4 regions of the Sphingobacterium sp. E70 genome follow, and region 3 is predicted to be linked to each of the others. Evidence: riboswitches for the same ligand, from Rfam matches in the RefSeq annotation. Region 3 holds a riboswitch; each other region holds the start of a gene.
The links. A riboswitch is a leader RNA that binds a small molecule or an ion and turns the genes downstream of it on or off. The one in region 3 is predicted to bind thiamine pyrophosphate.

Region 1 (8,045 bases), 2.6 Mb from region 3:
GATTTCGATATCCTGCATTTTTTCTGGCGTTGGATCTGGAAGTTTGCTGTTTTTTCTCTATGAAATCTTTGCGGACAGGTTCTTTTTGCGCAAAGGCATAAGAAGCATAGATATTTGCATGGTCATTTAACAGGTAGGTTGCTCCTGCTTTGGGATTTAGAAAATTGAATTTTGGGTGGTAATTGTAATTTTTGACCTTATCATCATCGCCATACATGCGGTAGTCTACATTTCGGTATTGCACGTCAGCCATTAGGATCCATTTATCCAATTTGTAATCCACTTTTAAGAAATTGCTGAAGTCATTTTTCTGCGATTTACCAAAATAATATTTGTCGTCTATAAATCCTGTCGAAGCATATTGAGCCCAGATTACCTCTCCATAGTGCTTTCCTCGATATTGGTTGTATGCACCGCCCCATATAATTTCAAGCTGATCGTTGGGTTTGTAATTAAAGGCATAGGTCATGCCGTAGAAATAATTATCTAACCATCTTCTACGGACTAGATCTGTTTTTTTGATGGTATCTTGACCAATAATGACGTCTGGCAGTCCATATTTACTTAATTTATCCCCGGTCTCATCTCCTCATAGTAGCCATAACCTCTTGTATAATGTAAGGCGGTATTCAATGTGAGTTTATCACTGAGGATATTGGTGTAATGAAGTTGGTGATGCTTTTGGGTATAGTTATCCGTTTGGTTTTTGTACGTATAAAGGTTATAGTTTCGCCCAGCATTCATAAAACGGTCTTTTTCTGTCCCCGATATATATAAACCATTATCTGCATAATCATCCATACGGGATCTGTCTCCAGTAATCAAGGGCTCTGGTACACCGTTCCAGGCCTGGTAGGTTTTCTCTTTTCCCAAAATACGATCCCTTTTAAAATATGTTTCTTTCCATAGTAGCCTCCATCGATATAAAAGGATTGTAAATCTGAAGAAGCTCTTTCAATATAACCGTCACTGCTAATCCTAGATAACCGCGCATTGAAAGCAAATTTGTCGTTGATCAAACCGGTTCCGAGCTTTACGGTATTTTTCCAGGTATTATAAGAACCGAAAGAATTATTGAGCTCAACATAGGGTTTTTCGGCTAAGGTATTGGATTGAATATTTAAGGAAGCACCGAAGGAACCAGCACCATTTGTCGAGGTTCCAATCCCTCGTTGCACTTGAATGCTTTCGGTAGATGATGCGAAATCAGGAAGATTGACAAAGAATGAGCCCATGCTTTCAGCATCATTTAGTGGGATTCCATTAAGCGTTACGTTGATGCGCTGGTTGTCAGATCCACGAATGGTCATGTTTGTATATCCTATGCCGGCCCCTGCATCGGAGTTGACCTGGACAGAAGGTGTTTGATTCAATAGATAGGGATATCTTGCCCTAGATTGTTTCTGGAAATCTCTTCTTTTGAGATATTCTTGAATGTTGTTGGGGCATTCTTTTTGGCTCTGGTAGATACAACGAGTACTTCTTCTGTACGAATTGTTTTCGGATCAAGTTGGACCGTCAATTGCATGTCGCGCTCAATGTTCAGGTTTTGGGTCCAAGTATGATATCCTATAAAAGAAACTTGAACGGAATGCTTCCCTTTCTGGATATTATACAATTTGATCAGACCATCTTTGTCCGATTTGGTTGTAAAAGAAGCCTGTCCATCCAGGGATACTGATGCATTTTGTAGCGGCCTTTGTGTGTTCTTGTCTACGGTCTTAATCGTCAAATTGTGCTGAGCAACAGCAATTTGGATAGAAACAGTAGCTAAAGCGCTACAAATCAAAAATTTGATCATGTTGATGTATTTTGTTTAAGTTAAACAAATCATAGAAAGGGGTCACTATGATCGTTCTATTTAACTAACCTCTCCCTCCGCCAGCATTACCTGGATCAGGTGCACAGAACTTAATCTGTTGGGTATAATCTCAGCCCTTATTTGTGTTTTTGACAAAACAAGGCACCCCTATTCGATGGTGCGAATATATACATTAAAATCGGAATGGTATAACATGATGTGTTTTTGACAAAAAGCCAAGCTAGTTAAAAATTTGTTAAAATTTCCTTATGGTTTAAAGTTTTACGTTTAGGCTTGTTTTTGGTATTTATTGTTCTTTTTAGGTACCTTGGCATAGAGTTTTCTACTGTTAGTATGTATTCATATCGGTCAAAAATTTTTAATTACTAATTTGAGAGTGAGGAGATAAAATGTTAAAATATTTAAGCGCAAATTATATTCTACCGATCACTTCGATGCCAATAAAAGATGGTATTGTAGCGGTAGATGAAGAGGGGTAATTCAGGGTATTTACGAACCCGCATCGTTTACTTTGAATGATAAGGTCAAGATCGAAAGGTATGATGGCGTTATTATTCCAGGTTTTATCAACGCCCATTGCCATCTTGAATTGTCACATATGAAAGGTGTAGTACCCAAAGGTACCGGTCTGCCGAATTTCTTGAGTCAGGTGATGACTTCACGTAGTGCTTCAATGAAGAAAATGGATGATGCAATGGCAAAGGCGGATAAAGAGATGTATGAAAATGGTATTGTAGCTGTGGGCGATCATGCGAATACAGATAACTCTTCTACACTGAAAGAGGAATCGCAAATACTTTATCATACGTTTGTGGAAGTCATTGGTGTTGAACCTGAGGAAGCTGATTTTAAATTAAAAGAAGCAAAATCGTTGACGCAAGAATTCAGAAATGGCCATGTGTCGATTACACCACATGCACCTTATTCCTGTTCAAAAGCTCTTTTCAAAAATTCAAAAAAGCTGTCCCTGAGACGAACATCATTAGTATTCATAATCAGGAGAGTGATGAAGAGAATAAATTGTTTAGATACAAGACAGGTGAGTTCCTGGACTTCTATAAGAGTATCGGGAAAAATGCAGATTCTATTAAAGCGCAGGCCCGGAATTCGATCCAGTCTTATTTACCTTATTTGCCTTATCCGAATAAGTTGTTGTTAGTTCATAATACGTATACTTCATTAAAAGATTTGGATTTTGTGGAGCGTATGGATCGGGATGTTGTGTGGTGTTTGTGTCCGAAAGCAAATTTATATATCGAGGGTGCTTTACCTAAGATTCATAATTTTATAAATGCTGGACAACCCTTAGTTATCGGAACGGATAGTTTGGCATCGAACGATACGCTTTCAGTATTGGAAGAGTTGAAAGCATTGCATGAACATTTCGAAGATTTGGATTTCTTGCAAACCATTCAATGGGCTACAATCAACGGGGCTGTTGCGTTGAATATCCAAGATAAATATGGATCTCTGGAAGTAGGTAAAAAGCCGGGAGTTGTTTTGCTCCAAGGTATGGAACACATGCGTTTGACAGATAAAGTTAAAATCAAACGTTTAGCATAGTATTTAATTCCACAAAAACTTCTGTACTTTTGCTCTTATGAAACATTTGAATATTTCAATAAGGGGTAAAGTACAGGAGTCTTTTCGATTGACGGCCAAAGCTGTTGCAGATCAGGTTGGTGTAAAAGGCTTTGTTGTCAATCAAAAAGATGGATCTGTCTATATTGAAGCTGAAGGTGACGATTTTGCACTCGATTCAATGATGGACTTCTGCCAGGAAGGTCCAGAGGATGCAACTGTTGAAGCTGTTGAAGTTGAGGAAGGCGAGCTGAAGGGCTTTTCTAATTTTGAAGTGATTAAAAGAGTCCAATCCCAAGCCTAGTGTCAACAATAAAGAAATTTCTCAGCGATACCGTTATCTATGGTGTGACTACTATCGTTTCAAGAATGATAGGATTCCTGATGACACCGCTCTATCTCCGTAAATTCAAAGATGCAGCGATTTATGGAATTTATTCTAATTTTTATGCGTGGATGTCCATGCTGAATGCTATTCTAGCATTTGGAATGGAGACAACTTATTTCCGGTATTTACAGAAAGTTGAACCACAGAATAAGAATAAAGTTTACAATAATAGCTTCTTTATTACTTTAATTACCGCCGGATTATTACTGTTGTCTGTATTTGTTTTCACAAGACCCATTGCTTCGTGGTTCGCGGATGGTGGAGATGTGTCTCTTTATGAGCAATATATTAAATACTTCGCATTTATTCTCGTTGCGGATGCGCTTGCTGTCATACCATTTACAAAATTGCGTGCCGAGGGGAGACCTTATAAGTATAGTGCGCTGAAATTTGTCAATATTGGTATTACCGTGATTTCAAATTTGTTCTTTATTTTGTTCTTGCCGGATTGGGTACATAAATATACTTTTTGGGCTGATTTTGCTGGAACATGGTTCAAAGAAGGTTGGATAGGTTATGTCTTTATTTCCAATCTTTTCGCAAGTATTGTTACATTAATTCTATTACTGCCGGAATTGTTAACTTTCCGATTCAGCCTAGATAAAAGATTAATGAATGAAATGTTGAAGTATAGCTTCCCAATTCTAGTCGCTAATATTTCATTTATTATTAATGAGAATCTAGACAAAATGTTCTTTCTGAAATTGGTACCAGGGAGGCGGGGAAAGATGATTTAGGTATATATGGTGCAGTTGCTAAATTGGCCGTATTTTTAAGCTTATTTGTTACAGCTTTTAGACTAGGGGCAGAACCTTTCTTCTTTTCATATTCAAAAAACCAGAACGCATCGAAAACCTATGCACTAATCATGGAGTATTTTGTTATCCTTATGGTTATCGCAATGGTTGGATTGACAGTCAATCTGGATTGGCTGAAATATTTTATCAAGGGTAATGAAAAAGAGGTCGCAACATACTGGACTGGGCTTAAAATTGTCCCAATTCTTTTATTCAATTATGTGCTACTAGGAATATATATGAATTTATCGATTTGGTATAAGTTGACGGATCAAACACGTTACGCTATTTATATTTCGGGCATAGGAGCGCTAATTACAATTATGCTAAATGTGTGGCTTATCCCAACTTATTCCTATGTTGGTGCTGTTTTATCAACAACAGTAGTATATCTAGTCATGATCGCTTTTTCACTTTACTGGGGTCAGAAGTATTATCCCATACCTTATAAGATGCTCAAGATCTCTGTATATCTCGGAGTGGGGCTGTTGATTTCCTGGTTGAGTTTTCAAGTTTTTTCATAGTAATATTTGGATCGGAAACGCGATGTTATTGCTACTGCTTGGTATTACTTTTTTCTTAGAAAAGAATGGGCTGATGAAATTAATTCGAAGAAAATAGCTGGTTTGTTAAGGACATAAAAAAGGCGACAACTTAATTCGGTTGTCGCCTTTTTCAATATTGGAAAATCTTAAAATACTTCAGTTTCAAAGTTATGTTCAATATCATGGAGTACATCTAAAATTTCATCTTGCGTTTGTAAGCTGACAAGTTTCATTCTGGATTCTTTAAAATTCGGAATTCCTTTGAAATAATTTGCGTAATGTCTCCGCATTTCAAAGATCCCTAATTTATCACCTTTCCATTCGATGGATTTGTTTAAGTGTGTTTTACATACCTCGACACGTTCGGCAATTGTAGGTCCCTCCAGGCGTTCACCTGTATGGAAGAAATGTTTGATTTCTCTAAAAATCCATGGGTAACCAATTGCAGCACGACCGATCATAATACCATCAACCTCATATTCTTGTCTCCAGGCAGCGGCTTTCTCCACCGAATCCACATCACCGTTGCCAAAAATTGGAATTTGAATGCGTGGATTGCGTTTGATATCACGGATCATAGACCAGTCAGCCTGACCTTTGTACAATTGTGCACGGGTACGACCATGTATTGCTAATGCTTTGATGCCGACATCTTGCAATCGCTCTGCTACTTCGTATACATTTTTGGTATTGTCATCCCAGCCAAGACGGGTTTTTACTGTCACGGGCAGATGGGTTGCTTCAACAACAGCTTTAGTCATCGCAACCATTTTATCAATGTCTTGCAATAAGGAAGAGCCAGCTCCCTTACAGACCACTTTCTTAACAGGGCAACCGTAATTGATGTCGATTAGATTTGGATTTGCTTTTGTGCAGATTTCCGCTGATTGACGCATACTTTCAATATCTCCACCGAATATCTGGATACCGATGGGCCGTTCATATTCAAAAATATCTAGTTTTTGAACAGATTTAGCCGCATCACGAATCAGTCCTTCTGAGGAAATGAATTCAGTATACATTAAATCAACACCATTTTGTTTGCAAACATACCGAAATGGGGATCGCTGACATCCTCCATCGGAGCAAGTAACAATGGGAATTCTCCCAATTCAATATTTTCACCAATCTTGACCGACATCTTCAATTTTTTTTTTTACAAAGGTACAAAATTTGGTATTAGTATAAAGTTAGCTAACTGTCATGAGTTTAGAGCCTACTTTTTATGTCTTCAGAACCCGTAGCGCGTTGTGCTGTTGCGTTCTGAGAACCACCGAAACGGTAGCTGAAAGATAAGATGGCGGTCCTACTGTCGGGGTTAGATCTACCGATGAGCCTGATGGTCGGGGAGATGGTTTCATATCGTCGATTGTTGGTTCTGAAAATGTCGTTTACGACTAATTTCAGCGTGGCTTTTTATTGAGGAAGTTTTTTTGGATGCCAGAATAGACCTGTCCGTAGCTTTTGATATGACTGATCCCTACCGTCAAGCCAGACACATAGTTGCCCCCAATTCAATAGACCAATCCTTAGGCAATTTGAAGGAATTTTGGCTGTTTAGACTTAATGTATTGCCCTCGCGGACAATTAGCCCATCTTCTTGTGGCAATTCATATTCATTCCGATAATAATTTGCAAAATGTGTTGCCGACCACCAGCTGGTAAATTGGGTCGGGGCAATAAAGGAGATCCCATAATTTTTAAAAGAACCTATATTCTCGGGCCTTTCAAAAGTAATATAGGGATTAAGTGGATCTCTGCCCAATATTTCGTTGACAACATTTGACCGCTGGGCATAATTCAGCGTTAAGACGTATTTGCTTGCGTAAGTATAACCTAGTTCAAAGGAATGTTCGTATGCTGGGTTTAAGTTTGAATTTCCCTCAGCATAGGAAAAAGGATCTGTGTATACCCTGAATGGATTTAAATCCCAAAACGAAGGCCGTTGTACACGATAGCTGTAGCTGGTCTGTACTTTATGATTGTCATTGGCTGTATAAGTGAAAAACGCTGCTGGGAATAGTTTGAAATAGGATCTTTCAAATTGTTCGTTCAATGTAATTTGATGACTACGTGTACGGGTGTGTTCACCACGAACGCCTATTTGCGTTGAAAACTTATGCCAGCTTTTTGATAGATTTAGATAACCCGCATGAATAGTCTCTTTGTAGATAAAGTGATTACTTGTACCCAGATCCGGAACATATTGATCATTTTGTAATGTATCATAATGTAGATCGTTTTCAGTGCGTACGTAACTGCTCTTCCAGCCAGCTTCCAGTTTATATTCTTTTGGAAGAGGAAGTGTATAATCTAGCTTGGCGACATATACCTTATTGTCTGAGGGGATATCACCTATTCTGGAGGAGCTTGCAGGCGGTGTTGAAGTTCCGACATTGTTATATGCCGTATTCAGCTGCTGATCCATTTTTGAATAGTGGTCAACAAGGTCAAGATCTATTTTTAATTCATGACCTTTATCATTGAGCTTTAAATTATAATTGACATTGTACAGCATATCTCGCCAACGCTCCTTGCCCTCCGTGATGGTCGTGGATGACCATACTAAATTATCGGTATTAAAGTTCCTGAAACTATTCGTGGTGGGCTCGTACTTTGGATATTTCCCGAATCCTCCATTAATTAAGAAACCTATCGTCTGTTTGGGATTTATGCTGTAGTCCATGCCGACTCTAAAATTATTAGATCGGAGTTTGGGCTGTATGCTGTTCTCCTGTTGTGAATACGATTCAGGGACTGATCCCTGATCAGTGTAAAAATAGCGTGTAAGTGAGTTATAATATTTCAGATTTTGGAAATACTGATTATAAATCCCGAATACGTTGATTTTTTCTGTACGATAATTAAGGTTTAGACTCCCGCCAAGATGTGCTCCTCTACCGGCACCGGCA
Region 2 (8,045 bases), 440 kb from region 3:
TTGGACGTACATCGCTATGCATGAAATAAGCTGTAACAGCGGATTCGTCCAATACAATCGGATCACTGCTGCTCACTTCGACATAGCGAAAGCCTTTATAGCCAAATTTCGCCATAAATTCATCCTCTTTCCTACCACTCAACGTCAAGATGTCGGTTTGAAAGGGTTCCAGTTCTTTATTCCCACGATAATATACATCAATATTGGACAGATCCAAGCGTCCATTTGCCTGCAATCGTTCGCCATGCTTGATTTTGATCACCGTCCCTGCCTTACCACCAATCTTGATCTTTGTCACACCGGCCATATTCTGTCCCATATCAAAGATGTAGGTTTTCTCATCCATCTTTTTCATTGATTTCGGCGAATACGATCGAACCAGGCGGATGGGCACCATCTGTTGGGAAACAATATTAGTAGAAGGTGGGTTCCGATACTGAATGGCATGCCACTGTGAATCGTCAAACTGTGGAGTATCCCATCCCGGCATCTCCAGACGGGCATCATAATGTTCGCCGGTGTAGATATTATTATAACGGATAGGTCCCGCCGCCGTCTTCCATTGTTGGTCTGTAGTTAACGTCTCCTCACTGCCATCCTGATAGACAATGCGCAGGTTCAAGCAAAATGTGGGACGATTACGCCAAGGGGCTTTATCAAAATTCCATACCGCTAATGGTTGATGATTATACCAACCATTTCCCAATACGACAGCAATGGCATTGTTTCCCTGCTGGATCTGACGGGTCACATCCTCCACCACATAGAGGGTACGTCTATCAAATCGGGTATACATCGGATCCAGACGATGGTCACCTATTTTTTTGCCATTTATTGAAAGCTCGTAAAGTCCCGCCACAGCAATATAGGCACGGGCAGACTTAATCGGCTTGGTCGTTTTAAATGCTCTTCTGAAATACGGTGCCGCCTGCTCGTGAATATCCTGATTATCACTGATCCATTTCCCCTCCAGTTCTCCATCCCCATCATACCAGTCTCAAATGAAGCGATGGAAGATGTACTTTCACTCGCATTTTTGTCCCAGACACGCACTTTCCAATAGTATTTTGTCTGCCGTTTCAAGCTAATACCGTCATAATGAATCAACATCGCCGAACTCAGTCGCTTTCCGCTATTCCAGCTATTAGCTTTATTTTTTACCAATGCAAGTGAATCACTGCTTACCAAGATTTGATAAGCAGATTGCTTCGCTCCCTGTCGCTTATCGGTCAGTCGCCAGCTTAAGCGGGGATTTGATTTATCCACACCCAGCGGATTCACAAGATGTTCACAGTTCAATTCAATTGGCAGACATTCTTTTTGTTTTTGTGCATACAGTATCGAGCTTACACACAGCATCGTCATCAGTAAAATTTTCCGCATGTTTAGTTTATACTTCGTTCAGCTTTCTGTATTTCCTAGCATAGCATTTAGGTTCTTTCCTGGGTGACAATGCACACACTCAACAGGAATACAAAAAGTGTTAAATTGTTTTAGTTGATTCAAAAACGAATATATCAATTATTATCAAGATAATTAAACTGTACTGTCCTGTTATCCTGCCGATGAAAATTAATAGCAATGTTTTGGATTATTCATCAAAATAATCCTATATTAGTCCCGACTTTAGGGTGTCTGCATATGCGGGCTGAGATTTTACCCTTATAACCTGATCCAGATCATACTGGCGTAGGGAAAAGTAAGCTATCTTCCAGATACATTACTGTATCTTGTTGTTGCCATTCCTAAAGTTTTACCAAAAAAATAAAAGGAATGGAACTAACAATCAATCATCAAATCCGATTTTTCGACCCCGCACCGGGCTCTTTGGCCGAACTTTTACAGACGGAATTATCCGGTAAAACCCAAGGTATTGCCGTGGCCCTCAACAACTGCGTTGTTCCAAAAGACAACTGGACCGCAACAGTTTTACAACCCAATGATCATATCCTACTCATAACCGCTACACAAGGCGGATAATCTCGTATGGAGCAGAATCAATTCAATATACCTAATTCCCCATTAACATGACAGCAGAAAAAATCACACAAACCCCTTTTCCAAATTCAACCAAAATCTTTGTTCCTGGTACACTCTTCCCTATCAAGGTGGCCATGCGTCAGATTTCATTGAGTCCGACCAAATTGAGTAATGGACAGATCGAGGTCAACCCGCCCATCAGTATTTATGACACCTCTGGTCCCTATACAGATGGGACACAAGAGATTGACATCCGTAAAGGACTTCCCCGTCTTCGTGATCAGTGGATCCTGGACCGCGAGGATGTCATACAGCTTGAAGGGATCAGTTCGCAATATGGTCAAAAACGTCTGGCAGATACCACATTGGACGAACTTCGGTTTGCTTACAGCCATAAACCTAAAGTTGCTGCACCGGGTAAAAATGTGACGCAATTACATTATGCCAGAAAGGGGATCATTACACCAGAGATGGAGTATGTTGCCATTCGTGAAAACCAACGGATAGAGCAACTTGCTGATAGTACACCGGGCATGGATCATCAGCATCCGGGCGAAAATTTCGGTGCCCGAACTGTCGGAAAATATATTACACCAGAGTTTGTCCGTGAGGAGATCGCCGCTGGTAGGGCAATTATCCCTAATAATATCAATCATCCGGAAAGTGAGCCGATGATTATCGGTCGCAATTTTCTGGTAAAGATCAATGCCAATATCGGTAATAGTGCAGTGAGTTCAAGTATCGAAGAAGAGGTTGAAAAGGCCGTTTGGGCCTGCCGCTGGGGTGCCGACACAATTATGGACCTGTCTACAGGCAAAAATATCCACGAAACCCGCGAATGGATTATCCGCAATTCACCTGTTCCAATAGGTACTGTCCCGATCTATCAAGCGCTGGAAAAGGTCAAAGGTGTTGCCGAAGATCTCACCTGGGAAATTTTTCGGGATACCCTGATCGAGCAGGCCGAACAGGGTGTATCCTACTTCACAATACATGCTGGGGTTCTATTGCGTTATATCCATTTAACAGCACAGCGGGTGACAGGGATCGTGTCAAGAGGTGGATCCATCATGGCTAAATGGTGTCTTTTCCATCATCAGGAAAACTTCCTTTATACCCATTTTGAAGAGATCTGTCAGATCATGAAACAGTATGATGTTGCTTTTTCGCTTGGTGATGGGTTGCGCCCCGGCGCAATTGCCGATGCCAATGACGCCGCACAATTTGCAGAGCTGGAAACTTTGGGTGAGTTAACCAAGATTGCCTGGAAGCATGATGTACAAGTGATGATCGAAGGACCGGGCCACGTTCCGATGCAGCTTATCAAAGAGAACATGGAAAAACAGCTGGAATGTTGTGACGAGGCTCCATTTTATACCCTCGGTCCACTGACAACCGACATTGCTCCGGGTTATGACCACATTACTTCTGCCATTGGTGCGGCAATGATCGGCTGGTATGGCTGTGCCATGCTCTGTTATGTAACACCAAAAGAACACCTCGGACTGCCCAATAAAAAAGATGTGAAAGATGGTGTCATCACCTACAAACCGGCTGCGCATGCTGCAGACCTAGCCAAAGGACATCCTGGGGCACAGTATCGCGACAACGCCCTGAGTAAGGCGAGATTTGAATTCCGCTGGGAGGATCAGTTCAACTTGTCATTGGATCCAGACACTGCCCGTGAATACCACGACGAAACTTTACCTGCAGACGCTGCCAAAGTAGCACATTTCTGTTCGATGTGTGGCCCAAAATTCTGCTCCATGAAAATTACACAGGAAATCAGGGATAGCGCAGCACAGGGTATGCTTGAAAAATCACAGGAATTCATCGCCCAAGGAAAGGAAATCTATTTATGATCATTGCATTGACAGCAGCGGAAGAATTCACTTCAGAACTTCAGACCATACATGCACTGTTTGAACAGGGGCTTGATCTTTTGCACTTGCGAAAATATCATTTTTCAGATGAACAAATGCAGCGATATGTAGCATCAATAGATGCAACATATCACGATAGACTGGTTCTGCATTCTCATCCGCAGCTGTCAAATGCACTTCATATTAACAGAATTCATTTAAATGAACATCATCGGCGAAACGGCATTTTTGATCCGCAGCTGACCAACTGTATCTGCTCGACATCAGTCCATCATATCAATCAGTTCAATACGCTGGACAAATGCTGGAATTATGCCTTTTTAAGTCCATTATTTCCAAGCATTTCCAAAGCAGGCTATGGGCAGCACAATGCTGTACTGGATCAATTACAGTTCCGTTCCAATTTTGATGTTCATTTAATCGGTCTGGGGGATAAAAGCTGAGAACTGCCTGCTTTCAATGGAAGCTGGAGCAGATGGAATCGCTTTACTTGGCGCTTTATGGCAAGCCCCAACCCTATTCAACATTTTATTACATGCAAACATCAACTATGCTCGAAAGACTACAGTATATCTCGCAGGGACTGACACGGACAGAACAGAAGAACAACATCCTAAAGGCATTGGATGCTGGCGCCAACTGGGTCCAAATAAGGTGGAAACAAGCTGACGAGCAAGATTTCATTCGGCTTGCACAGCAGATAAAACAGATCTGTGAACAATTCGGAGCCAAATGCATCATCAATGACCATGTGAAACTTGCCAAGGAACTGGATGTCGATGGTGTACATCTTGGACTAACGGATTGTGCTATCGCCGATGCACGTCGGCTATTGGGGCCATCCAAAATTATTGGCGGTACCGCAAATAGCCTGGAAGATGTGCAAGGCCGAATAGCAGAACAATGTGATTACATCGGACTCGGCCCCTATAGACATACTGATACAAAACAAAAGCTCAGTCCATTATTAGGCCTAGCGGGATATGAAAATATCATCAACCAAATCAATCAGCAGGGACTCCCTCCTGTTCCGATTTTCGCCATCGGTGGAATCAGCAGTCTTGAAGACATTCAAAATCTGTTGCAGACAGGAGTTTATGGTGTAGCGGTATCAGGATTGATCACCCAGACACCAAACATTATTTCATCCATTAAAAATCTTTTACCATGAGCATATTACAAATAGCCGATCGCAGCTTTGCGTCCAGATTATTTATGGGGACAGGCAAATTTGGCAATCTGAACGAAATGAGTGCGGCCATTCAGGCTTCTGGTTCGCAGCTGGTTACTGTTGCACTCAAGCGGATTGACCAGCTTGCTGCACATGACGAATTAATCGCTGCAATTGATCTAACGACAATAGATCTACTTCCCAATACTTCGGGAGCAAGAACAGCAGAAGAAGCCGTTTTGGCGGCCCAACTTGCCCGAGAGGCTCTTGAAACAAACTGGGTCAAACTGGAAATCCATCCTGATCCACGCTACCTATTACCTGACCCGATTGAAACATTACGGGCAACAGAAGAACTGGCAAAATTGGGGTTTGTTGTCATGCCCTATATCCATGCAGATCCTGTGCTCTGCAAACGACTGGAAAATGCCGGAACAGCTGTCGTTATGCCTTTGGGGCGCCCATTGGCAGCAACAAGGGGCTCCGTACATTGGACTTCCTGGAGATCATTATCGAAGAAAGCAATGTACCGGTAGTTGTTGACGCTGGAATTGGCGCCCCTTCGGACGCCGCTAAGGCCATGGAAATTGGTGCTGACGCCGTATTGGTCAATACTGCAATTGCCGTTTCCAATAATCCGCTGTACATGGCAGAAGCTTTTAAAGAAGCCGTCATTGCGGGACGTAAAGCTTATGAAGCTGGTTTGGGCCCTATCAGTTCCCGAGCGATCAGTTCGAGTCCGTTAACCTCATTTTTATTCGATTGATATAGCGCCATGAACGATTTTAAAGAGATACTTGACCAATACAACTGGGAAGAAGTTCAAACAAAGATCTATGGCGCCTCGGATCAAGATGTACTGCGTGCATTAAACCGCGCGAATTTGACACTCAACGATTTCATGGCACTTATTTCTCCCGCTGCAACACCTTATCTGGAGCAGATGGCACTTAAAGCACAGCAGATCACGCAGCGACGATTTGGCAAGACCATCCAGCTTTATGCACCACTGTATCTCAGCAATGAATGTCAGAATATTTGTACCTACTGTGGGTTTAGCATGGACAATAAGATTAGGCGAAAAACACTGAACAACACCGAATTATTACTGGAAGCGATGGCACTCAAATCCATGGGTGTCAACCATGTATTGCTGGTCAGTGGGGAAGCAAACAAAACGGTGGAAATCAATTATTTCTTAAATGCAATTGAGCTGCTCAAACCTCATTTCTCCCAAATATCGATCGAAGTCCAACCCTTGGAACAGGAAGAGTATCAATTATTACAGGCTGCAGGGGTGTATGCTATTTTGGTCTACCAAGAAACTTATCATCGGGAGGTGTATAAGAAATACCACCCGAAAGGGAAGAAATCCAATTTTGATTATCGTCTGGATACCCCAGACCGCATTGGGCGGGCCGGCATTCATAAAATTGGATTGGGGTATTACTCGGATTGGAGGATTGGCGTGTAGACAGCTTCTTTACGGCTACCCACATCAGTTATTTGCAAAAACAGTATTGGCAGACCCGGTATTCTATTTCCTTTCCAAGGCTGCGACCAGCCGAAGGCTCTGTAGCGCCCAATTTCCACCTCTCGGACAAGCACCTGCTCCAATTGATCTGTGCTTACCGCTTATGGAACGAAAATCTGAAAATCTCAATTTCCACCCGGGAAAATGAAAGCTTCAGGGATCATATCATTCCCATCGGGGTGACAACAATGAGTGCAGCCTCAAAAACAAACCCCGGTGGCTATGTGGTAGATCCACAAGCCCTGGAGCAATTTGAGGTCAGTGACGAACGGGATATGGAAACCATAAAAATCAAATCCGGAAAATGGGATATGACCCGGTGATGAAAGATTGGGAAAGCAATTACTCAGGATTAGTACGTTAGGCAGATGAAAGAAGACCTTATTTTCGAACGGTATAGCCGACAGATTTTTATCGAGGAAATCGGTGTTGTGGGGCAACGAAAAATCATGAATTCCAAGGTGCTTATTGTGGGTGCTGGAGGATTGGGAAGCCCCGTATTACAATATCTAGCCGCAGCAGGCATCGGTCGTATTGCTTTAGTTGACTTCGACCAGGTCGAACTTCATAATTTGAATAGGCAAGTGATCCATAGTGAAAAGCAGCTACATGTCAGCAAAACAAAAAGTGCAGCCGATTACATCAAACAGCATAATAGTACCATTGACTTTCAACCGGTACAGCTGAAGCTCGAGGCTGACAATGCAACAGAAGTCTTAGCACCCTATGACATCATTGTGGATTGCTGTGACAACTTCAAGACGCGTTATCTGCTCAATGAAACCTGCGTCAGGCTGAACAAGCCCTTAGTCTATGGAAGTATATATGGATTCGAGGGGCAATTGGCCGTATTTAATTATCAAGGAAGCAAGCACCTCCTGGACCTATTTCCAACAGTTCCCTCTCCTGAACAAGTACCCAATTGTGATAAAAATGGTGTACTAGGGCCATTACCAGGCATAATAGGGAGTATGATGGCTATGCAGGTGCTCAAAATGGCTGCCGGCCTGCCCGTAGATTGTAATCAATTGACTCTTGTCGATACCTATCACTGGCGCTTTACGAAGCTTTCTTTTTAAGATATAACTTAACGAGCTCTCCTATCTGCGGAGAGCTTCTTCTTAAAATTCATCTAAAACAAGCATTGGCAAACAATATTTTCTAATTTTAGTTTATATATTAGCAAGCTAAATGTCAACTATACAATCTGGAATGAAAAAGTAATCTATCCATTACTATCACTCGCTTTATTGCCTTTATTTTCAATTGCCCAAGAGACAAAAATCACCGCTGATGATCTCTTTGCCAAAGCACGTAAGGTCGCTTTTGATTCAAAAGACTATCCGCAGGCCATCCAATTATCGAAACAGGCGCTTGTACAGGCACCAGAGTATACCGACATCAGCATCTTTCTGGGGCGTCTTTATACCTGGTCAGACAAGATTGATTCAGCCCGGACGCTCTTTCATGAGCTAGA
Region 3 (8,045 bases):
AATATCAATTGATCCGGGAGGAGTCCATTCATTTCGTTTACCAACGGATGCATTGGGTCGACCACCGTTACAATGAAAATGGGCAGCTTATTGAGGAAGTTTCAGGGCTAAATGACGCTATCGAAAAACGTACACTGTATTATTATGATACCCAAAAAGCAGACAATTTCTCTTCGTGGCAGGTATTTGACCCAACAGGGAAGCTCACTGCCGAATCCAAAATAGCTGTGCAAGACAACGAAAGCACCTATCTGTTTTATCGTGATGGTACATTGGAATTGAAAATAGTCTCAAAGGACCTGGGCGACCACCAATACGAGAGCACTGTATTTGACAAACAGGATAAAATTACCTCTAAAACAATACAAAAAAGGAAAGTTCCTCCAATTCTCAATAATTCAAACGCGCAAACTGAAATAGAAGCAAGCAATAAACCATCATTTGTCATTAGTGAAAAAACGGAAATTAATAAGTCAACGCCACCCTTTACTGTATTTTCTCGCTGTCTGGGCAAGAAGGACACAAAGAAAAGCCATTTGGTTACTGGATAATAAAAAGTACACAAAAACCAAGTCTACAACAGCGCTGCAGTACCGCATCAAAAACACCAGTCTGTTTTATTAAAGAAGCTGGGAGAAAACAATATGCAGCTGCAGATCAATAAAGTGACCAATCTAAAGATTGCAGCAAAGCAGATCAATGGTGTACTGATCCAGCCCGGTGAAACCTTTTCATTCTGTAGACTGGTCGGCCAGCCCACACAGAAGAAAGGCTATCTTCCGGGGATGGAATTATCTTTTGGCGAAGCACGGGCAGGTATAGGCGGTGGAATCTGCCAGATTTCCAACCTGATCCATTGGCTTGTTATCCATAGCCCGCTGACAGTCACAGAGCGTTATCACCATTCTTTTGATCCGTTTCCCGATGATGGGCGTGTATTACCTTTCGGAAGTGGTGCAACGGTATTTTACAACTATCGTGACTATCAGTTTACCAACAATACCCCTATACGTTTCAGATTAATCTCTGGTTTACCGAAAAATGTCTTGAAGGTGAACTGAGGATCGATCAGGAGCTCGATTTTGCCTATCACGTCATTGAAAAGGAGCATCAATTCCTTAAAATAGGAGATCAATTCTATCGAAAAAATGAAATCTGGCGGGAAAAATTCCTAAAATTTCAGGGTGGAAAGGTTGTTGATACGGAACTCCTGACGAAAAATTTTGCCCGCGTCACTTATACCCCTCCTGACTACACGGAATTGCCAGCTGAAGACAATATAAATTCTTAACAAGCAGCTTAGCTGCACGAGATCATTTTGACATCATCCTCTACTCGTTGTCGGTTCAATCTATTTCCCATCTAATACTGAAAATGTCTGTCAAATCGCTCGCTGTCATTTTTACCATTCACGGACCGAATAAAACAGGGGTTATAAAAAGTCCTTTTTTTTGTCTAAATTTGATATGGCTTTGGGGTATTCTGTATAGAATTGAGATAGTCCCTTCGAACCTGATTCGGTTTATACCGGCGTAGGGAAAAGCAACCGCTTACGTATATTACAATATACCGGACAGCCCATCTGTCTCATTTCTTCCTGACAAAGCCACGTACAAACATAGCGAACAAAAAGGAATGGAAGATTTAATTATCGATCTGTTAGCACAGGTCAGACGACAAAAACCACTTGTACATAATATTACGAATTTGGTAGTGATGAATAGCACCGCCAATGCACTCCTTGCTCTTGGAGCTTCCCCAGTCATGGTTCACAGTCCATCCGAAGTACGCGAGGTTGTTGATCTTGCCCAGTCGTTGGTACTTAACATCGGCACATTGAGTGAACTTACTGCCGAGTCCATGCTTGTAGCAGCAGAACACGCCAATAACATTGGCCGCCCTTGGGTATTGGATCCTGTGGGTGCGGGAATATCCGCTTTTCGCAATGACTTATTGGCAAATCTCCTGGAATTAAAGCCCACTGTGATACGGGGAAATGCATCAGAGATCATGAGCCTTTACAATTTCAACCAGGTCAATACCAAAGGAGTAGACAGCACCGCAGACAGCAAAGCTGCTATCGGCTTTGGTAAAGCATTACAAGAACAATTGGGATCTATCATCTGCATCTCCGGAAAGGTAGACTATATCCTGTCCGAACAGCATACCGCAGAGGTACACAATGGGCACCCCTGATGCCCCAGGTTACCGGACTTGGCTGTAGCGCAACTGCACTCATCGGTGCATTTTTAGCAGTCACAGACCATCCTTTTGAAGCAGCGACCGCCGGTGTCTCCCTTTGAGCTTAGCAGGTGAACTGGCAACAACGCGATCCTCTGGTCCGGGTTCCTTACAGATGAACCTCTATGATGAGCTCTATCTGCTGAATGAAGAGCGTATCCGGATGCATCTCAACTTGAAGCATTATGGCAATTAATCCCCTATTTCCTTACCCCTTGTATCTGGTTATCTCCGAACAGGACTGCTACCCACAATCTTGGCTCCACGTTGCCGAAGAAGCCATAATCGGCGGTGTGGATATTATTCAGTTACGCGAAAAGAACGAAACGCCGACAGGGTTTCTGGAAAAAGCCAAGAAGCTAAAACAGCTTACCGATCGCTACGGAATCCCATTGGTCATCAATGATGCCGTGGATATTGCGATTGAAATCGAGGCCTGGGGGTGCATGTCGGACAAAATGATCGTCAACCTATAGCAATAAGGGAAAAATACGGACATCGTCTTCAAATTGGCTGGTCGCTTGAAGATCGGACACAACTTGACAGCAAACAGATGGCCGCTGTAGACCACCTTGGTGTCAGCCCAATCTTTCCAACAAAAACAAAACAGACACCATTACAACCTGGGGAATCAGTGGATTGGCTGAGTTACGTAATCTAACTGAAAAGCCCTTGATCGCCATCGGAGGTATGAACCTGGATACCAGTGCAAGTGCCTGGCTGTCTGGCGCAGATTCCATTGCAGTCGTATCAGCAATTTGCCAAAGTAAAAATCCAAGAGAGCGTAGCGCTCAATTAAAGGAATTATTAACATGAACATAACGAAAAAATATACAGTGCCCACTGTACTGAGCATTGCGGGGTTTGATGGCAGTGGCGGAGCCGGTATCCAAGCTGATACGAAAACTATATCAGCCCTTGGATGTTATGCCATGAACGTCTTAACGGCATTACCAGTGCAAAACACGCAAGGAGTGCGGAATATTTACGAGATACCGACCCAAGCTGTGCGTGAGCAACTTGATGCGATCTTCGAAGATATTTATCCCGATGCGATCAAAATTGGGATGGTTCACACGATTGAACTTGTCGAACTGATCAGCAGCTATTTGAAAGATTACCGTGGAACAATCGTATTTGATCCGGTGATGGTATCAACAAGTGGTCACAAGTTAATTCATGATGACACAATACAGGCATGTATGGACTTGCTTTTTCCACAAGCGACGATTATCACTCCCAACCTGGATGAAGTCAGTGTACTTGTTGGAAGAACCATAGCTAAGGTCCAAGAAATGGAAAAAGCAGGCATTGAACTTCTTGAAAAAGGATGTCAGTCAGTCCTTATTAAAGGTGGACACCTCCAGACAAGCGAGCTTACCTCTCTCCTCTTTCAGCAAAACGCATCACCGTTGGTATTTAAATCAGAAAAAATTGACAGCAAAAATACACATGGATCCGGCTGTTCTCTTTCTTCAGCAATAGCGAGCCAGTTAGCGCAGCAATTCCCCCTTGCTGAGGCTGTCGCTACCGCTTTAGATTATGTCCACGAGGCAATTAAGGCAAGCAAAGACCTCGTTATTGGCAAAGGAAATGGGCCACTTAATCATTTCCACAACCCTTCTAAACTTATTTTTCATGAAATGGAGCGATAAAGCCTGGGATGCTATAAGACCAATTTATGCTGATATCTTAGCCATGCCTTTTATTTCCGAGCTGAGCAATGGCAGTCTACCGCTGGAAAAATTTCAATTCTATATGCGCCAGGATGCTTTCTATCTGGAGGAATTTGGACGTGTTTTAGCTTTTATCGGTGCAAAGAGTGCCGATAATCAACAAGCCCTGGATTATTTTGAATTTGGGCGCAATGCACTTATCGTCGAAAAAGCGCTGCATGAAAACTATTTTAAAGAATTTGGCCTGGATCCGGAAGACGACAACAAGATAGAACCCGTTTGCCACCATTACGTGCATTTTTTAAAAAGTGTGGTCGCCTTTGAGCCTATTGAAGTCGCTATGGCTGCGACTTTGCCCTGCTTTTGGATTTATAAAGAAGTTGGCGACCACATCGTTTCGATCGCCAGTGGCGACCAAAACCCCTATTCCAAATGGATCGATACCTATAGTGGTGAGGACTTCGCCGAGGGTGTGAACAAAGCCAAAAATTACGTCGATCAAATTTCTGAACAAACTACTGCAACAAATCGGGAGAAAATGCGACAAGTATTTATAACAGCTTCCCGATTGGAATATCATTTCTGGCAGGCAGCTTACGAAAAGAGAATGTGGTAACAAAAAACAACAGTTAAATTGTTCGATAGCGAACACCAGTTGTTCAAAAATGGGCAATAGGAGAAAACGTCTAAAAGTAAAAAAGATGTTTATCAGCGATTTACATGGTTTTTAAATTTTGGCACCACTATTATAGATGTAAGGAAGGAAATGAGGCTGTTTTTCGAAATTAAAATAAAAATTATAATAGCATAGAATTAAAAACTACTAATAGACAAAACCATGAAAAGAATTTTAACCATCGCCTTTATTTCATTTTTATACGTGGCTCAGGCCCAAGAACGTGAAACCCGTAAAATTTCTGCTCCGGATGGCATTTCTGCAGCGACATCGCTACGTGTAGATTACGTTCAATCCAATCGCAATGAAGTTGTTGTTGAAGCTGACAATGCGGAGCATCTGTCGCTGATAGAGACAAATGTTAAAAATGGCATATTACATGTGCAATATAAACGGAATTCACAGATCAGAAATGCAAGAAACAACCGTGTAACGGTATATTCGAGTAAAATTCCGACAAGTTTTTCGGCTTCTTCCAGTGGATCAATCTACAGCAACGAAACCATCAAGGCAAACAAAATATCTGTCAATGTTTCTTCATCGGCCAGAATTACACTTAAAAATTAATTGCTGATGATATTTCACTTTCAACAAGTTCCTCGAGTAGGTTAACGGCTGATGTAAGTGCAAAAAATCTAACGGTAAATTCAACAAGTTCGTCAAGACAGGAAATTGCAGGAAGTGCGACGAATCTGGATTTAAATACCAACTCCTCCGCATCAGTTGACATGGCCGCTTTTACAACAACCAATGCGGAGGTCAATGCCAGCACATCGGCTGGTGTTACCTTAAGTGTTAAGGATAATCTGCACGGTAAAGTTTCTACCTCGGCAAAGATATCCTTAAAAAATCAGCCACGAAATGTCCAAGTTGACAAATCGACAAGTGGCCGAGTCGTTATGTAATTTTAGTTTAGGTCTTTAAAAAAGACTGTTTATTTATGTTTAATGTTTAGTTAGCTAAAGGTGGCGCCCTCCCCAGTGCCACCTTTTTTTGCCTGTTCGGCCTATCCTCATCGGTCAGAAACTGGATTAGTTTATTTCCAAACAGCCTGTTAACAGGAGCCAATTCACCGGATATCATCTGATATTTTCGTATCTTGTGCTAAGAAACACAAGCACACATAACACACAATCCAATGGATAATTTTTTAGCAAGTAGCCTCAAGCAATTTCATGAATTCAAATCTTTGGGAGACAAGACTTTCGATCAATTGAGTGATGAGCAATTGTTCTGGCAATTCAACCCTTCCAGCAACAGTATTGCCCTCATTGTGAAACACCTCCATGGGAACATGCTTTCGCGTTGGACAGACTTTCTACATTCGGATGGTGAAAAAGAGGGAAGAGACCGCGATATGGAATTCGAAAATACCGAAATGAGCAGAGCACAACTGATCGCACAGTGGAACGAAGGTTGGGATTGTTTATTTCAAGCACTTGAATCTTTAAATGAGCAAGACCTGACCAAAACAATCTTTATCCGCGGAGAAGGACATACCGTATTGGCGGCGATCCACCGCCAACTTGCCCACTACCCCTATCACGTAGGGCAGATCGTTTACATCGGAAAAATGTGCCAGGATGAGCAATGGACATCACTATCCATTCCAAAAGGAAAATCTGCAGATTTTAACCAAGAAAAATTTGGTCAAAGCAAAAAGTATAAATTGTAACTATTGGTTGTAGCTGTCCAATTGTTGATTGGGCAGTCATTTCGCCTAAATTTTTAAATTGCAATCGTATACTACAAATCCGTTTAAAACGTTACATGGAAGGAACTGTTTTAAGTGTTCTTTAGCAAAGAATTGATTATATTTGTGTGATCTACCGTTACTAATTCCTTTACGATTCAATCCCATGGGAATTAGCTTGTTTAGGGTTGCAAAACAAATAGCAAGTACAGGGAGCTCAATGATCTACTTGAGCGTAGACAGGTAATTTATAATTATTTACAGATGAAAAATTCGATTAAGATCATCAACAATTACGAGTATAAAAAGTTATTCTTACCTGATGTTTCTGAGCATAATCTATTTAACGAAAGTAAAATCCAGGTTTATCGAATCGAAAATTATCTTCGAAGCATTTTAATGCCCGTCATTCCCTATCGTACTACCTTTAATTTTCTAATTTTCGTAACGAAAGGTTCCCTGACTCAACACCTGGAATCGGCCTCCTATACACTGACTGAACATCAAGTCATCAATATCAAGCAAGGTAATATCACCGCAACGTTAGCGATCTCCGATGATGTTGAAGGTTTTTTTGTGGTTTACGAAAATGAGATTGTCACTGATATCGAACTTGGGATCAATGACATCAAATTTTTCAATTCCCATCCCTTCACGACATTAAAGCCGCACGTTGCCCATTGGATTCAGCAGCTGCTGATTCTTTTGGAGGAAGAACTTTTTACTGAAGGCCGCGTGATGGAGGTATGTATCTCGATGATGCAGTGCATCTTATTGAAGGTTATAAAATCGGATATCGAAACCAAGGCACCGATGAGCAGGCAACTGGATATTGCATTTCGCTTTCGGGAATATGTCCAAAAGTTTCATATTGACCATAAAAATGTATTGTTTTACGCCAACCTATTGCATATCTCCGAAAACTACCTGAACAAATGTGTGAAGGAGGCCACCAATAAGCCACCCAAGCAATGGATTACTGAAATCAGCATCTTGCATAGTCAGATCCTCTTGCAGGACGCCACGAGAGATATTGCGGGGATAGCTTTCGAACTGAAGTTCCAATCGCCCTCCTATTTCACCAGGCTATTTAAAAAAATCACCGGGTATTCACCCAGTGATTATCGAAAACATAAGTTTATGGCAGACTAATGTTTATGGTAAGGCAGGTTCCAAATGAGGTCAACCGCCAGATAATGCACACCAAAATCCACTTGATCATAGCCTTTGATCAGATCATTCATGTAGCCTACATCCAATCGTAAAGGCGTCTTTGGGATATCTGTCATATAGTAAAAACCCAAACGTGTTTCCTTGTAACCAAAGCTCGACCAAGCATCCGGTTCGTTCAGTTTACTGATTGCAAAAGACCTTCGGCACTCAGCGCCAGTTCCTGCTTATTTTTATCGGATATTTTAAAATTCAACTGCGATTTCAGTCGGGTTCTAAACTGAAAATTCTCTTCTGCCTTGTGAAAGTCTGCAGTAAAAATTTCCGGAACTCCTGTCGTAGTGTATTTTTCCATTTCCAGCGTTCAGACAGTTTAAAAGTATAGGCATAACGTCCATACAATCGGAATTCCTGTTCAACTCCTTCATTGTGGTAGGGTGCTTTTTCATCATATACATTTTGACGCCTGTAGCTCAGCGCATAGCTATATTGCTGATTTGGTGCAAATTTGTGATAGACCTCATGATTCAACACCCAGATAGCCTGCTTATGAAAAGGATTGAGTCGTCGGGTGTACTTTTGGTTCCCA
Region 4 (8,045 bases), 2.0 Mb from region 3:
ATTTCCGGAAAGCAGCTTTACTTTCTTTTGCTCCCATTTCCCCTGATTGGACTTCAATACAAATAACTTCTCGATCAGATCCAAAAACCGATCGTACATCCCCATAAAATTCACCAATAAGGTCAACTCCGCAAATGGCATAAAAGGATATTGATAGAGCAGCTCAGGTCGTGTACTTTTTGAGGCATCAATAAAAAAGACTGGTTGTCGTCTACCCATATATTGTCTAGTGAAAAAGAATGCGATGCTGTCGCCTCAAGGCCGAAAGTATCCCAATCGTAATGAATCAATGCAAATTCACGCGCGACAAAGAAAGATTTTACAAGTGGATTTCCATCCTGATCCAACAGTTGTTGTCCATCCGCCTGAATATAGGCGTTCAAGGTAAAATGTGTCAGGTGGGGTGCTCCAGTAGCATATTTCCAAAGCCCTTTCAAGCGATAAGACTTGCCCTCACGTTCAGCGATGCCTGCAATCTGCCCACTTCCTCCAAAACATATCTGTTTTGAAGTGAAAATATCCTGCCCAACTTCGGAGTCAATAAAACCAACAAAAGATTCGCTCCCGCACATAAAGTTACCGTCCACGCCAATCCCCATCCCAGTAGGCTAGCTCCTTCAACAGGAAAGCCCACTAACCAGATCCAGCCCCAAGCCATTCAGAGATTCTGGTACCCAGATTTTAAACCACTTGTTCAGGTATATCAGTTCAAGCTGCTCATCAGACAAACTCTTTTGCTGAATTGCTTTCTGTTGCTGATCTTTTAGAACAGCAATAGCTGCATCAGTCAGTTGCATATTTTTTTCATCACTTAATATTCTCCGCCAATTAAAATAGCCACTAAAAGCCATCACAAATAAAAATAAGGTTAAACCAGCATAAAGGAATAGACCTTTGTGTATAAGCAAGGGAATTGCCATCAGGTTACTGATGTTCAATAAAATCAATTTTCAAGTTTACGCTTTGCCAGCAGCCACATCCCTGCCCAGGCTGTACAGGAAACAAAAGAGTCCCATAACGGAACATCCGAATCAGTTAAATGCACCAGACCAAAATAGAACAATAGGAAACCGACTACACAGATAAAACCAACAATCTGCCAATCTCGGGCTGTACTACGGCTGATCGGTACGATCGTATCACTGCTATATTTCCAATAGATCCAACCATAGACGCTCATCACCAAATAATAGAGATGCAACAAGATTTCTGCATATAATTTTGCATGGAATAATACATATACGGATATGATAATGCCTATTATCCCAAAGAGGTAATTGATCGATTTATTTTGCCTTGAAAACCAAACCTGCAAGATACCAAAACATACCCCAGCCATTCAGCTATGGTGGCTTGCTGCATTTGCTGAATAAAAGCCTCGAAAATTGTATCAGAAGTCATTCAATTGTTTATTAGTTCGTGTAATTACATAATAAACTTATGAGCGGAAAAAACGGATGTTTTTATTGAAATTAAAATCCCTACGCCAGCATTATCCGGATCAGGTATATAAAAGCGATTGCACAAGGTCGTACAATCGCTTTTATTGGGTATAATCTCAGCCCAGATGACATTGTCATTTCCGAGCACCCCATAAGTATATTGTTTATTGAAATTAATCTATATCAATCAATTTCAACGCTTTATGCGTACGGATACGCGTCTCTCTACAAAGCTCAGCATCATCATTTAACGATTTGCCATGAGAAGGAATCATCTCGCGTAGTTTCTTGCGGTATTCATCTGATTTAGCACGCTCAGGGAAACATTTCTTCAATAGACTGATCATGATTGCCACCGAAGTTGATGCACCTGGAGAAGCTCCCAATAGCGCGGCGATAGAACCGTCTGCACTTGAAACCACTTCTGTACCAAACTCCAAAATTCCACCTTTCTTCTCATCCTTTTTAATCACCTGAACACGTTGACCGGCTTTCTCAATAACCCAATCTTCCAATTTAGCTGTTGGCATAAATTGTTTCAGCGATTCCAATTTATCTTTAGGAGATTTCATCACTTCCGTAATCAGATACTTCGTCAACGGCAAATTGTCAAGTCCTGCCGATAACATCGGACGGATATTGGATAATTTGATCGATGCAGGCAAATCAAAATAAGAACCTTGCTTCAAGAATTTGGTTGAGAAACCAGCATACGGACCGAAAAGTAAGGCTTGTTTTCCATCGATATAACGGGTATCTAAGTGCGGTACAGACATCGGTGGCGCGCCAACAGATGCTTTACCATAGACTTTAGCATGGTGCGTATTGATAATTTCTTCGTTTACGCATCTCAACCATTGTCCTCCTACAGGGAATCCACCGTAACCTTTTGCTTCTGGAATACCAGATTTCTCCAGCAATAACAAGGAGTGACCTCCAGCACCGATAAAAACAAACTTCGCTTTTAGCTCCTCTTTATCCCCGTTTTCAGATCTTTCACTTCGATTTCCCAACGGCCATCGTCTTCACGATCGATATCAACAACTTCGTGGTTTAAGGAAATTGAAATATTTTCTTTGTTTGCTAGGTTATTAATCAAATCACGTGTCAATGAACCGAAATTCACATCGGTACCTAAGTCCATCTTGGTTGCAGCAATTTTCTCACTTGCATCCCGCCCTTCCATCATCAAAGGAATCCATGACTTCAATAGCGTTGCATCTTCGGTATATTCCATGCCTTTGAACAAGGTCTGGGTGTTCATTGTTTCCCATCTTGTCTTCAGGAATTTCACATCTTTTTCACCAAAAACCGCACTCATATGGGGAATGCTGCGGATAAAGTTCTCTGGTTGGGCAATAATACCCTTATCAACCAAGTACGACCAAAACTGCTTAGAAACTTCAAATTGCTCAGCAATTTTAACAGCTTTATCAACTTTTACGGAACCATCTTTTTGTTCCGGTGTATAATTCAATTCGCACAAGGCCGAGTGACCTGTACCAGCATTATTCCAAGCGTCAGAACTCAGCCGCCACAACATCCAAACGCTCGAGAATTTCAATATTAACGTCTGGGCTTAATTCATTGATTAGAGTACCCAAAGTAGCACTCATAATCCCGGCGCCGATTAGAACAACGTCAACTTCTTTATTTGATTTTTGCTCATGTTTTTGTGATTGATGCAAATTTAATATAGTTTTGGTAAACCCCAAGTCTTTTGTCAAAAAACTGTACTTTTTAGAAACACTTATTCAAAAATACCATTGATTTATTAAAATAATCCTAAGCATAATTGAAATTCCACTTTTTCCAGTTTTCTAAGGCCATACATGGGATATCGTTCATCGATACGGCAGTAAATAGTCCCAAATAAGACAAAGGCCCATTGCTTTTTGAATCGTTATTTATCGAAAGATTTTGTGTTATAATATAGTTTTAACATTTTTGCAAAAACATCAACGAATAACATTACACTCTTATATGAAACTACTTGAAGGAAAAATTGCTTTGGTAACTGGAGCATCAAAAGGAATTGGAAGAAAAATTGCGGAAGTGTTTGCACAACACGGCGCCAATGTTGCTTTCACTTACCTTTCGTCTGTAGAAAAGGGACAAGCGCTGGAAAAAGAGCTTCAAGCCTACGGAACAAAAGTAATCGGCTACCGTTCTGATGCTTCGAAATTTGAAGAAGCAGAACAATTAATCAATGCAATCGTTGCAGATTTTGGAAGCCTGGATATCGTAGTCAATAATGCTGGCATCACAAAAGATGGTCTGCTCATGCGTATGACGGAAGAAAACTGGGATGACGTCTTAAACGTCAACTTGAAATCCGTATTTAATGTTACAAAAGCTGCTTCAAAAATAATGATGAAAAACCGTAAAGGTTCTTTCATCAATATGTCATCCGTTGTTGGCGTCAAGGGAATGCTGGTCAATCAAATTATGCCGCTTCCAAAGCTGGTATCATAGGATTCACCAAATCCGTTGCTAAAGAATTGGGTTCACGTAACATCCGTGCAAACGTTGTTGCTCCTGGATTTATCCGTACAGAAATGACAGATATATTGGATCCTAAAGTGATCGCGACATGGGAAGCTGGAATTCCTTTGAAACGTGCTGGATCTCCAGAAGATGTAGCCAATGCCTGTCTTTACCTTGCATCTGATTTATCCGCATACGTCACTGGACAGGTTCTTCCTGTTGATGGTGGTATGTTGTAAAATATATCAAATACTGGTGTCCTAAAGTCGACACCAGTGTTTTTCTATAATTATTCCGAATACCAAAATTCGCCCGCAGACGCTTTTACATTATTCCGACTCTCCAGCTTTGGCTTTGCTACCCAATATTTCTAAATTTTAGCTAATTTTGTCCATCAAAATTTAAATGCTATGACGAATTGGACGGATTTTTTTGCAATTCAAACAGAGGACGACTTTAATCAACATTGTTTAGAAACTTATCACTTCCAACTGCAGCATTGTCAGGTTTACCGAGACTATGTTTCGCTGATAGGTAAAGAAAAAAATCAAGTCAAGCATTATACGGACATCCCCTTCCTGCCGATAGAATTTTTCAAAACACAAAAAGTTCTGGCTGCCGGAATGGCTCCCCAAATTGTGTTTTCAAGCTCAGGCACAACAGGCATGGTCACATCCAAACATCTTGTTGCCGATGTGTCCATCTATGAGCACACTTTTCGACGTATATTCGAAGATTTCTATGGACCGATTACGGATATCGCTGTTTTGGCCCTACTCCCCTCCTATCTGGAAAGAAATGGTTCGTCCCTGATCTACATGATCGATGATTTGATGAAACAGAGTAAACAAACAGAGAGTAATTATTTCCTCTACAATCATCAGGAGCTATACGATACACTTGTCCAATTAAAAGATAACGGAACTAAAACCATCCTTTTTGGTGTCACCTATGCCTTGCTTGATTTCATTGAGCAATATGCTTTTGAATTTCCGGAACTGATTATCATGGAAACTGGCGGAATGAAAGGTAAACGCAAAGAAATGGTGAAACAGGAAATTCACCAACTGCTTGAGGATGCTTTTAAGGTCAGTGGGATACACTCAGAATATGGTATGACCGAATTATTGTCACAGGGTACTCTTCGGGTCAAGGGATTTTCCATTTGCCCAAATGGATGAAAGTATTAATTCGTGATACAAATGACCCGTTGAGTTTAATTTCCGCCGACAGAACCGGAGGCATTAATGTCATCGACTTAGCCAACCGCTACTCGTGTTCATTTATAGCAACACAGGATCTCGGAAAAGTGTATCAGGATGGTTCATTTGAGATACTGGGGCGTTTTGACCAAAGCGATATTCGAGGCTGTAATTTATTGGTTCAATAAAAAGCCCCATAAAAATTTATAGGGCTTATCTTTACTATACCACAGTTGGTAGCACTTATGGAATCTGTTCTTACTATCTCAGACTTGGATCTTCAAACGTATTTCCAGCGCGCATGTCTCCTGAGTCATATCCTTTTTTAAACCAAGTCATTCGTTGCGCTGAGGTTCCATGTGTAAAAGATTCTGGAACAGCATAGCCTTGCGCAGCCGTCTGCAATTTATCATCCCCTACCGCTTCCGCGGCTTTCATACCATCCACGATATCGTTATAATCTATTTTTATATCCGTGTATTCATTGAGGTAATGCGCCCACACACCGGCATAGAAATCGGCTTGAAGTTCAGTCATGACCGAAATCTTGTTGTTTTCACGTTCACTCAGTTTCCCACGGGCCTGGTTGGTTTTGGGTAATAATCCGACCAGCTGTTGAATATGATGCCCTACCTCGTGTGCAATAACATAAGCCATGGCAAATTCCCCTTGGCACCAAATTTATCGGAAAGTTCGCGGTTAAAGGTCAGGTCCAAATAGATTTTCTGATCTCCAGGGCAATAAAATGGCCCATACGAAGCCTGTCCCATCCCACAACCGTCTGTCTGCGTACCACCATCATAAAAAACCAGGGTAGTTGGCGTATAATTTTGCTGCATTTGCTCTTTAAATAGCTTAGCCCAGACATCTTCTGTACTCTGAAGTACAGTCAACGAAAACTCAGTCAACCTCTTTTCCTCAGGATTTAGTTCGCGCGGTTGCCCAGACTGCTCCGTTTGCCCACCCATATTTTGCGCCTGTTGCAACAACTGCATGGGATCGCCACCCATCAGAAAACCAATAACCAAGACGATGATCCCCTATACCTCCCAATGCTAGCTTTCCACCACCGGACATACCTCTACGATCCTCAAAATTGCCACTTTGTTTACCTCCTTGCCATTTCATATGATTTGTATATTTATTTCAGTTAATAATCTTTTCCAACTTCGTTAGCGTACAAATTCAGTACCAATATAACAGCTCATCCTATTTTTTTTTAGAGAAAGACCAGCTTTATTTTAGCAACGACAACTTACTACAATTTATATTCTTATTTTTGGGCTTTTATAGAAACAGATATGAAATTAGAAGAACAATTACTAGCGCGAGCTGGCGGAAAATGTGAGCTGACAGACACTGTAACGGACTTAATAACCTATACATTACCTCCGGAAACCAGTTCAACTTTGGATAACACCCTACTGATTTCAGCAACATTGGCCAACCAGCTCAACAAAACAGAGCAATTAAATCCCGAAGACTGGAAATTTCTGCCAAATGCCATGTGGTCAGAAATCCCTGCTGTTCAGATTGTCTGCTGGCGCATGTTAAATCGTCTGAAAAATGAAGGCTGGGCTTGAAGCACTCGATATCCTCTACCTTGATGATGAAACATTAGCGGAGGCAAAGAAAACCGGAGATCATGAAAACGACGGTTACGTTTCTTTTCATGAAGATAGCATCGGACAGCGATTATTAGAAGGCGATACTGTTGTGCTGACAAAAACACTGGATGTAAAAGGCTCTTCACTCAAAGCAACCCTAGGTACCGTGGTTAAAAATATCCGATTAGTAGCTGATAATATTGAGCAGATCGAAGGGAAAATTGAAGGCCAGACAATTGTCATATTGACAAAATATCTACGCAAACAAAACTAAGGAGAGGAATTCTTCCGCTATAAAAATTTAGCCCTAAACCAGTAATCTTATACTACTGATTTAGGGCTAAATTATATAGATTGTGTAAATTCCCTATTGTGGATAATTGCGCATAAACTCAAAGCGATAGTTCGGATGTTGTTTAAGACTATCTATTAAATCTGACAGTAATTTCTGTCCTTTTTCGTTTGGTACATATTATCATGCGTCAACAGGACCACATTATTTTTTGTGTAGGATGTACCTTTACGAAGCAAGTTCTTCATCTGTGTATACAGCTGGTTAACCGATAAATCCGGCTTACCTGTCACACCATTAATCTTCCATTCGCAATCCCAACCCATAATTTTATAACCATTTTGGTGTAGTAGCTCTGCGGTAGAAGCGCCGCTTTTAGATCAACCTTTTTACGGTCACCCACATACCAGATATTTCTTCCGGGGAGTCTCACGATTTTGTGCTCCAGGCCCAGAGATTGTTCTGCCAATTCAAAATCTTCAAACGCCGTCTGGGGATTTGAATAAAATGTACTATACTTATTATGCGCATGCCAATAACTATGATTGTAGCAATCGACCAGCGGATTATTTTTATACCGTTCTGTATAGCCGTGCAATTTTTGCTCATCTTATCATGTTCGCCAATCAAAAATGCATTGATCTTGATACCCTTCGCTGTTGCGATAGAATCCAAATACTGGCTACCATTAAGCGGGCCGTCATCAAAAGTAAGATAAATATATCGCGGCGAAACAGAGTCCGTCAATAAAACTGTGGTATCTTTGGCACCACTATAGGAAACATTCGCCTCCATTTTGGTAATGGAATCCTTGCGCAACGAATCCACTTTTGTAATAGAATCCTGCACGACAATTAGACTATCTTTCTTGTGCTGTACAGAATCGACAGTAACACCCTTTTCTTCCTTTTTACCGCTGTTTTGATTACAAGACTGTAATCCTAAACTAGCTATTCCCAAGCCCATCAATACAAAGCTTGATTTAATTACTTTTCCCATTACATAAATTAACTTA

Region 1: linked by a shared signal. The riboswitch ahead of KUH03_RS16160 (carboxypeptidase-like regulatory domain-containing protein) and the one ahead of thiM (hydroxyethylthiazole kinase) in region 3 are both predicted to bind thiamine pyrophosphate.
Region 2: linked by a shared signal. The riboswitch ahead of thiS (sulfur carrier protein ThiS) and the one ahead of thiM (hydroxyethylthiazole kinase) in region 3 are both predicted to bind thiamine pyrophosphate.
Region 4: linked by a shared signal. The riboswitch ahead of pnuC (nicotinamide riboside transporter PnuC) and the one ahead of thiM (hydroxyethylthiazole kinase) in region 3 are both predicted to bind thiamine pyrophosphate.

The regions. Positions count from the first base shown of each region.
Region 1 is NZ_CP079104.1:2,262,382-2,270,426, reverse strand. It holds gene KUH03_RS16175 (TonB-dependent receptor domain-containing protein) at 1-469, opposite strand, end outside; gene KUH03_RS16180 (TonB-dependent receptor domain-containing protein) at 1-18, opposite strand, end outside; gene KUH03_RS16170 (hypothetical protein) at 565-825, opposite strand; gene KUH03_RS16165 (Plug domain-containing protein) at 822-1,436, opposite strand; gene KUH03_RS16160 (carboxypeptidase-like regulatory domain-containing protein) at 1,370-1,801, opposite strand; TPP riboswitch at 1,856-1,981, opposite strand; gene KUH03_RS16155 (amidohydrolase family protein) at 2,334-2,981, shown strand; gene KUH03_RS16150 (amidohydrolase family protein) at 2,972-3,385, shown strand; gene KUH03_RS16145 (acylphosphatase) at 3,423-3,707, shown strand; gene KUH03_RS16140 (lipopolysaccharide biosynthesis protein) at 3,707-4,528, shown strand; gene KUH03_RS16135 (lipopolysaccharide biosynthesis protein) at 4,552-5,112, shown strand; partial or broken gene dusB (tRNA dihydrouridine synthase DusB) at 5,280-6,274, opposite strand; gene KUH03_RS16125 (outer membrane beta-barrel family protein) at 6,620-8,045, opposite strand, start outside.
Region 2 is NZ_CP079104.1:5,294,513-5,302,557, reverse strand. It holds gene KUH03_RS37965 (family 78 glycoside hydrolase catalytic domain) at 1-859, opposite strand, end outside; gene KUH03_RS37960 (hypothetical protein) at 832-1,383, opposite strand; TPP riboswitch at 1,619-1,713, shown strand; gene thiS (sulfur carrier protein ThiS) at 1,774-1,980, shown strand; gene thiC (phosphomethylpyrimidine synthase ThiC) at 2,028-3,842, shown strand; gene KUH03_RS37945 (thiamine phosphate synthase) at 3,839-4,306, shown strand; gene thiE (thiamine phosphate synthase) at 4,339-5,034, shown strand; partial or broken gene KUH03_RS37935 (thiazole synthase) at 5,103-5,800, shown strand; gene KUH03_RS47325 (radical SAM protein) at 5,810-6,508, shown strand; gene KUH03_RS47320 (hypothetical protein) at 6,490-6,891, shown strand; gene KUH03_RS37925 (HesA/MoeB/ThiF family protein) at 6,937-7,647, shown strand; gene KUH03_RS37920 (M48 family metallopeptidase) at 7,819-8,045, shown strand, end outside.
Region 3 is NZ_CP079104.1:4,855,522-4,863,566, reverse strand. It holds gene KUH03_RS34775 (hypothetical protein) at 1-551, shown strand, start outside; gene KUH03_RS34770 (VanW family protein) at 645-1,061, shown strand; TPP riboswitch at 1,465-1,556, shown strand; gene thiM (hydroxyethylthiazole kinase) at 1,636-2,196, shown strand; gene KUH03_RS34755 (hypothetical protein) at 2,300-2,437, shown strand; partial or broken gene thiE (thiamine phosphate synthase) at 2,427-3,057, shown strand; gene thiD (bifunctional hydroxymethylpyrimidine kinase/phosphomethylpyrimidine kinase) at 3,054-3,896, shown strand; gene tenA (thiaminase II) at 3,880-4,533, shown strand; gene KUH03_RS34725 (DUF2807 domain-containing protein) at 4,756-5,160, shown strand; gene KUH03_RS34720 (hypothetical protein) at 5,150-5,365, opposite strand; gene KUH03_RS49655 (GIN domain-containing protein) at 5,265-5,498, shown strand; gene KUH03_RS34715 (DUF1572 domain-containing protein) at 5,732-6,268, shown strand; gene KUH03_RS34710 (AraC family transcriptional regulator) at 6,551-7,438, shown strand; gene KUH03_RS34705 (hypothetical protein) at 7,435-7,590, opposite strand; gene KUH03_RS34700 (hypothetical protein) at 7,721-7,990, opposite strand; gene KUH03_RS34695 (hypothetical protein) at 7,984-8,045, opposite strand, start outside.
Region 4 is NZ_CP079104.1:585,189-593,233, forward strand. It holds gene KUH03_RS04260 (hypothetical protein) at 1-37, opposite strand, end outside; gene KUH03_RS04265 (hypothetical protein) at 123-599, opposite strand; gene KUH03_RS45235 (nicotinamide mononucleotide transporter) at 618-947, opposite strand; gene pnuC (nicotinamide riboside transporter PnuC) at 944-1,339, opposite strand; TPP riboswitch at 1,462-1,604, opposite strand; partial or broken gene mqo (malate dehydrogenase (quinone)) at 1,616-3,058, opposite strand; partial or broken gene fabG (3-oxoacyl-[acyl-carrier-protein] reductase) at 3,426-4,168, shown strand; gene KUH03_RS04285 (acyl transferase) at 4,340-5,110, shown strand; gene KUH03_RS45250 (hypothetical protein) at 5,107-5,319, shown strand; partial or broken gene KUH03_RS48095 (neutral zinc metallopeptidase) at 5,393-6,141, opposite strand; gene KUH03_RS45265 (hypothetical protein) at 6,050-6,259, opposite strand; gene KUH03_RS04295 (hypothetical protein) at 6,433-6,714, shown strand; gene KUH03_RS04300 (alkylphosphonate utilization protein) at 6,698-7,012, shown strand; gene KUH03_RS04305 (hypothetical protein) at 7,168-7,356, opposite strand; gene KUH03_RS04310 (polysaccharide deacetylase family protein) at 7,460-8,029, opposite strand.